DNA from 2 places in the Paenibacillus sp. FSL H3-0457 genome. Region 1 is predicted to be linked to the other one. Evidence: riboswitches for the same ligand, from Rfam matches in the RefSeq annotation. Region 1 holds a riboswitch; the other holds the start of a gene.
The links. Region 1 has a riboswitch for FMN ahead of MHH25_RS17450 (DMT family transporter). Riboswitches for the same ligand answer to the same signal wherever they lie in the genome.

Region 1 (3,691 bases):
GTGGTTGATATTCCATGGATTGCGAGTGGGACCATGAAGACGGGGCTCGGTAATATTTTTCAAACCAAATTCAGGCGTATTGGTATGTCCTATGAAGATAAAGCCTGCATCACGGAGTCGAGTGACAAAATTGGAATTGCGTAATGCACGATGCTCGCTGAACAAACGGGAGCCTGAAGTCAGAAATTCACCTTCCAAGGATTGCGAGATATCTTTCAGGAGCAGGGGAACACCGGCAAAAGGTTGTTCTCCAGGTCGAACCAAACCGGCTTCCTCCCGTGCACGAGATTCATATGTACGAATAACCGCATTAAGTTGCGGATTCACTTCTTCAAGGCGTGCAAACGCCGCTTCAAGCATTTCAACCGGGGATACTTCCCGGGATCGGATCAGTTCAGCCAAACCTACGGCGTCGTAGGAGGTATATGAGAATGAAGACATTATGATCGTTCCTCTCTGAATATATTTCATCTGTTTATTCCATATGTCATCGTACCACCGGATTAGACAAAAGACAAAAGATAGAAGAGACGTAGTGCGATGATATGCATACTCGTTATGAGGTTGGAGGGAAAAGAGGGGGATTTGCATTTGCGAAATAGAGATAAAGCAAAGGGTTAATAGCTCATATTGCTAATTGAGAAAATGAACGAGTAATATCGAGTCATGGAAATAAAAAACCACTGCTCATCTAATTGATGTGCAATGGTTTTATTTTGTATTTGACTATTTGTTTATATGCGAACCTCAGATATATCCACTTACTCTGTACGCAGCTTCGGTGCCGCATCAGCCGCAGTGGATGATCTTTCCTGCTGTCTGGAAATGGCGAAGAGGGCCACCCAGATCAGGATAAAACCAAGCAGCTGCTCCCAGGTAATCAGTGTACGGAAAGCGATCCAGTTCACCAACACACCCGCCATCGGGAAGCTAAGTTCCGCGAGTGTTGCAACAGATGCTTTGGTTGACGACAGACCTTTGTAATACAACAGAAGACTGAGCAAACCAGGTAACAATGCCTGACCGAGAATGTTGAGGATGACAGCAGTCTGTTCACCCGTTCCGGACGGAAACGTCCATGCAGCACCTTCGTTCCACGTCATAAAGATCAGGAGCGGGAGAGCAACGACAAAGCGCAGGGAGGTGACCGTTTCATAACGCGCCTGCCCCAGCATTAATCGGCCCATAACGGTTGAACCTCCCCATAAGGCAGCGGCCCCAAGGGATAACAAGCTTCCAGCATGAATCCAGTTGTCCCAGTTACCTAATGGCAATGTGAAGCCAAATGTAAGCAGGTACGTTCCTGCTAATGCAATGAAGAACAATCCACCGAAGCGACGTGGTAACGTTTCTTTTAGTAACAGTTTAGCCAGCACGATAGCGAAGAGTGGTTGCATTTTTTGCAATAAAAGTACCGTATTCGGATCGTTATGTGTAAGCGCCATGGTGAACAATACCGTTGCAAGTGCTGATCCTCCCCATGAGATAAAAATCACGGCAATCCAGTGGCGAGCACGCAGGTTTTTCAGATCAGCCCGAAATTTCCACAGTACGGGAATGGCAATAAGACTGACGATGATATGTTCCACCAGTACAATCTGCGTGGATGTCATCGTGTTTAGCAAAATAATGCGGAAGAGTGGGTCGACACCCCATAAGGCGGCGCCGAGAACTACAAGCCAGAATCCGGTATTACTTCGTTCCTTGCGGTAAACAGGTGATGCTGCTGATGTCTTTTCCATATTCAGGACTCCTTCGTCAGAACACGGAATCTTCAGTTGGCAAAATCGACAAAAGCCCCCGTTTTGGTATATACCAAATAAACGGGGGCTCATCCAAGGACATGCGTCAGGAAAGAGGCCTTCCCGTGAACGGCATGTCAATGTGTTGATCTTCTCTCATCCGGACTGTACCGTCGGCCTTGGATTCACACCAAGTCAGTCGCTGAATGTCCTTCGTTAAGAACAATTAGCGAGTCGCGGGCTGGTTCCGAAGAACATCACCGCCGGTTGGGAATTGCACCCTACCCCGAAGATCCTATTCAATTATATAGTGTGTTGAACAAGCTGTAACATTAATAAGTTCATCTTATTCCTGTAAGCGCTAGCAGTTCAAGCATTTTTTTTAGAAAACGATTTTCCAGCTTCCTTGCTGTCTGCGAAGAAGCACGATCTGACCTGCGTGATACGCATCATGGAGTACCCAGCGAGCTAGTTCGTGTGCCCATTTCTCTTCGGAATCCATATATGCGGCTTCAAGATCTGACTCTTGTAGTGCAGCCAATTGATCTCGCAACTGCTGGGCTAATCGAGTTGTACCCTGCATCAGTGTATTCCAACCAGCTGCATCCGTTGCATCTCCCGGATTCCCAAACGTGTATTCATTGGAGTCTACAGCAGGAAGGGTAGGCTCCTTACCCTGCATGCGACATAATAAGCGATGGTTGTAATAATACATATGGTTAACCAACTGCCAGATGCTTAATCCCCCTGAAGGTGGAATCCAGGCTGCTTGTTCTGCTGTAAGACCCTCCAAGGATTTCGACAAAGGTACAATCCAATTACATTGATCCCAAGTATCATCCTTTTGAATAAGTAACACATCTAGTGCTGTTGTTTTTGTCATTGCCTTTTCCTCCTTGCGTATAATTGTGATTTGTGATGTAACTAGCTAAAACTGATTAATGAGGTTACACTTAATATAACACATCAAAGATGAGTTGTAACCTTCTTTATTTACTTAGATGGTTACATAAACGGAGGTATATATGGACAGATTATGGACCGATTTTGTAAACAGCGATTATCATGACTGGCGTGGGGGAGATAGATCGGAGGACAGGCTCGGGAAGGCGAGCTGGCAGCAAGATTTTCTGGAACGATGGCAACTTAACGCTCCTGTCCCTGCATCTCCAGAAGATGAGTTGTCGATGAGAAATTTCAGAAATGAATTGTTGGCTCTTGGAGCCCGCGTGTCTTCTGGAGCATCATTAACGGATATAGAAAAACAATGGTTGAATGGCTTTATGGAAGCAGGGCATGTGAGAAGAAAATTGAATACAATTGATCAGGAACTGAAACTCCAACTGGTAGCAGTAGAAGCTCATTGGAATCAGGTTATGGCTGAAGTAGCTGCTGATTTTGCTTTGACTTTGGTGGAGGGAGAAGGGGGCAGGATTCGGATCTGTGATAATTCGGATTGTCGCTGGATGTTCTATGATGATACCCGAAGCAGAACACAGAAGTACTGTGATGATAAGATGTGTGGCAATCTGATGAAGGTTAGAAGATTTCGGGCGAAACGCAAATCCCAAAATTGATAAATACTAACAATAACTATATAATGTATATATACTAGCGAAAAAATAGTCAGAAGCAGTACAGATTCGTAAGCAGGATGTGATCGTCTTTCAAACCAAAATAGATGGGAGATGTTTCTTGTGCGGACAAGTTATCTGTTGAAAAATGGCTGTGTGTTGTCGATGGATGCTAAAATTGGACAGTATAAGAGGGCGGACGTTCTGATTCAGGATTCACTGATCATGGCTATTCAGCCCGACCTGGATATTCCGGATGCGGAGATCATTGATGCTTCATCGATGATTATTATGCCTGGGCTGGTGGACACACATCGGCATATGTGGGAATCACTTGTCAAAACAGCGGGAACCAACTGGTCGTTACCAGTTTAT
Region 2 (3,691 bases), 430 kb from region 1:
ACCTTGGATATGGTTACTCAGCTAAGCTTGTTAAAACAAATTTATAGTGAGCGCACGTTGTGGGATGAAGAACTGCAGGCATCGCGCCATGTCGTTCCGGATAGTCTATCGGTAAAGGATCGAGAAGCGCTTGAGGCAGCCGGGCATGAACCGAATCGCTTTGTACGTCCGCAACATGATGAAACGATTACTGAGCTGAAAAAAGTTGCGAATCAATGGACGATCAATGATGCAGCGCAGGCCTTTGTATCCTCTTTGTGGTCAGCACCCATGATCTGGCGTTCGTTGCTTACGGGCAAGCTTATTGCGAGCAGTATGCCAAGCCATGAACATACGCCATATCCATCTTCGAACACTTGTAAGATCTGCGGATTAAGTGTAGATCAAGCAACCGACACAACGCTGCAATGGTATTGGCGGATGACCAATGGAACACCGTTGGACGGTGATCCTTTTGGATATGTGTTGGCACTTCGAGAGCTGGCTGCCGCGCAGGAGCTTCCAATACCCAATGAGTACGACCGCTGGACATTCCGTGCGGTGTTAACGGTGTTGCGCGAATTACCTCCCAAAACACGTTACAGCAAGGCAGCAGTAGCGCTCAAGAAGGAACGTCTTTTGCCTACACAGAAGGAATATGCCTACCGTGATTTACTTGAGACGTTAGCTCTGATTGGCATATTGGATACGCCGGAACATCCTGGAATGATCACGGAATTCACCTCTTACATGCAGCGTGACGCACGCCCCAATGTGCGGGTTGAAGTGCAGGCCCCTCTGGCGTGGTGGGACTCATCTGTCGGAATTAATGAGAACAACCTGAACAAGATATTTCATAATTTTGATCTGAATAACATATCACTTGCGGATAAGCCTGATGAGAGTCCAGCTGTAAAGGACACGATCTTAGGGGCATTGGAGAAGAAGAGAAGTGTTCGCGGAAAAGTACCAAAGGCATCTCCTGATGCAGGTACCGGGGAGGTACAGTCTGGCGATGTGTATGCTGTTCGGGTCCGGGAAGGTGTATGGGTGACTGTATATTGTCATGAAGTCAGAGACAAGCGCGTCATTGTCGAATATCTGGATGGAGTCTTCCCAGAGATGCCGGGAAAAGCAGATTTGCATGGGACGTTTCGACCGAGAGCGAATGGACGCTGGAAATGCTCGGCTATTGCGATTGATTCCACAAGTTGGGTCAGAAGGGTGGCAAGAGAGTTCCCGCTTCCGACTTCGCCCCTGCAAGAACCTGATCGCACTCCATTCCATAATGCCAAAGAATTAAAGCATATGGCTAGCTGGTGTTTTCCTGATATGTAGAATGATACGATGGGTGTGAAATGGGCCTCCAAGCAAAAACCGTGCCTCCTTGAGAGGAAGCGGTTTTTGTTGTTTCTTAGCTTATTAAAAGTTAGTATGTGACAAAAAGGAACAAAAAACAATTGATTTTTTGGCATTAAAGTGCTAACATCCAAGTAATAACGAAAGCAATCCTTCAGGGCAGGGTGCAATTCCCTACCGGCGGTGATGCAGGAAGTGTAAGGACCTATGTGTCCAGCACTTGATGCAAAGTCCGTGACCTGTCTGCCATTGGCAGATGGCTGATCTGGTGTAATTCCAGAACCGACAGTATAGTCTGGATGGGAGAAGGAGAGGTGCAGACCTAACAGGTTTGCATTCAGCAGGAGTATTGCTGCACAGTCACGATTTGTGATGTCATGCACTGTGCAGGGAAGATCCGGTTACGCCGGACAGTTCCATACATATGCCGCACTATAAAAGCTCTTTACCTGTAATTGATGTTCATTAAGGTATGTGTCTATTTTCACTTGCCCGAAATGAAGTTTTGGGCAAAGTGTTGGCGTGCTGTATCCATTTCACTCCTGCTGGTGACATTTGTCTCTCATCATCCCCATCGAACTGATTGTTCGACGGGGATTTTTTAATAAACAAGACTTTAAACCGCGGGGTGAACGGATTTGGAAATGATCAATGATGAATTTTATATGGCACTGGCATTGGATATGGCGGAACGAGCACAGGGACAGACGGGGATTAATCCGGTCGTTGGGTGTGTAGTTGTGAAAGAGGGTCGTATTGTAGGCCTGGGAAGCCATCTGAAACGTGGAACCGGTCATGCAGAGGTGCATGCACTTAACATGGCAGGCAGTGATGCAGAAGGAAGTACGGTATACGTTACACTTGAGCCTTGTAGTCATTATGGCAAGACGCCACCTTGTAGTGAACGCCTGATTCATGAAAAGGTGAAACGTGTTGTGGTATGTTGTGAAGATCCAAATCCGCAAGTATCCGGCAGGGGTATAAGCATGCTTCGTCAACAAGGCATTGAAGTTGAAGTTGGCGTACTGCGTGAGCGAGGAAGACGCATGAATGAAAAATTCATTAAGTTTATTACAACGGGTCTACCTTTTGTGACACTGAAAACGGCTACTACTTTGGATGGCAAAATTGCTACTCGCAGCGGAGACAGCAAGTGGATCTCTAACGAGCCCGCTCGTGAGATTGTGCATGCCCTTCGTCATCGGCACCAGGGAATTATGGTTGGCGTCGACACGGTAATCGCCGATAATCCGGAACTAACAACCCGTTTGCAAGTCGAAGGCATTAGTCCAGTGCGCATTGTAGTGGATTCCAAGTTACGTCTCCCCGTAGGTGCCAAAATGGTTAAGGATGGTCTTGCTCCAACATGGGTGCTGACAACAGACGAAGCCAGTCCTGAAGTTGCTGAACGTTTGGAAGCCTACGGCGTCGAGATTATACGCTGTGGTCCTGGACCACGTGTGGATCTGTTAAACGGTCTTAGCAAGTTGGGTGAGCGTGACATTGGTTCAATTTTGCTTGAAGGTGGAGGCACCTTGAATGGAGCCATGCTGGAGGCAAGGTTGGTCGATCGACTGCTCATGTTTATCGCTCCGAAGATTGTAGGCGGTTATGATACACCTGGAAGCTTCCGCTTCGAGGGTGTGGAACGTATGAATCAGGCGATTCAATTGAATCAGTTGGAGATCGAACAAGTTGGAGATAATATCAGCATTGGCGGTATTCCGGTGTGGCCTGAATAAATAAATGGATTTGAAAGTAGAAAGTTAGGTTCTTTATAACTTGAAAAAGGGAGGCGGCAGCATGTTTACCGGTTTGGTGGAAGAAGTCGGTCAGATCCGGCGTATTGGTCGGAAAGGCGAAGCGATGGTCCTGAATATCGGAGCTTCCGCCATCATGGACGATCTGAAGATTGGTGATAGTGTAGCAGTGAACGGCGTGTGCTTAACTGCGACAACGCTCGAAGGTGGAGGTTTTACCGCCGATGTAATGCCTGAAACCTATCGCCATACCAATCTCAGTCAGCTGCAATCTGGCAGTAAAGTTAATCTGGAGCGGGCCATGCAATCAGGCGGTCGTTTTGGCGGCCATATCGTTCAGGGCCATGTTGATGGTACTGGAGTGATTGGCAGTATAACACGTGATCAGAATGCAATTGTGTTTGAGATCAAGCCTGATGATCACCAGTTGTTCAAATATCTGATCCCCAAAGGATCGGTTACATTGGATGGCATTAGCTTGACCGTTGTCCATACATCGGATACCGAATTCACGGTTTCCATTATCCCGCATACCATTGGTGAAACTGTACTAAATGTGAAAAAGACAGGGGATACCATTAATATCGAATGCG

Region 2: another riboswitch for FMN. It lies ahead of ribD (bifunctional diaminohydroxyphosphoribosylaminopyrimidine deaminase/5-amino-6-(5-phosphoribosylamino)uracil reductase RibD); the one in region 1 lies ahead of MHH25_RS17450 (DMT family transporter).

What each region holds. Positions count from the first base shown of each region.
Region 1 is NZ_CP150283.1:3,948,355-3,952,045, reverse strand. Features, by position in the region: gene MHH25_RS17455 (amidase) at 1-441, opposite strand, end outside; gene MHH25_RS17450 (DMT family transporter) at 762-1,742, opposite strand; FMN riboswitch at 1,887-2,040, opposite strand; gene MHH25_RS17445 (DinB family protein) at 2,125-2,625, opposite strand; gene MHH25_RS17440 (CGNR zinc finger domain-containing protein) at 2,768-3,319, shown strand; gene MHH25_RS17435 (amidohydrolase family protein) at 3,431-3,691, shown strand, end outside.
Region 2 is NZ_CP150283.1:4,377,073-4,380,763, reverse strand. Features, by position in the region: gene MHH25_RS19390 (hypothetical protein) at 10-1,317, shown strand; FMN riboswitch at 1,485-1,653, shown strand; gene ribD (bifunctional diaminohydroxyphosphoribosylaminopyrimidine deaminase/5-amino-6-(5-phosphoribosylamino)uracil reductase RibD) at 1,977-3,080, shown strand; gene ribE (riboflavin synthase) at 3,142-3,691, shown strand, end outside.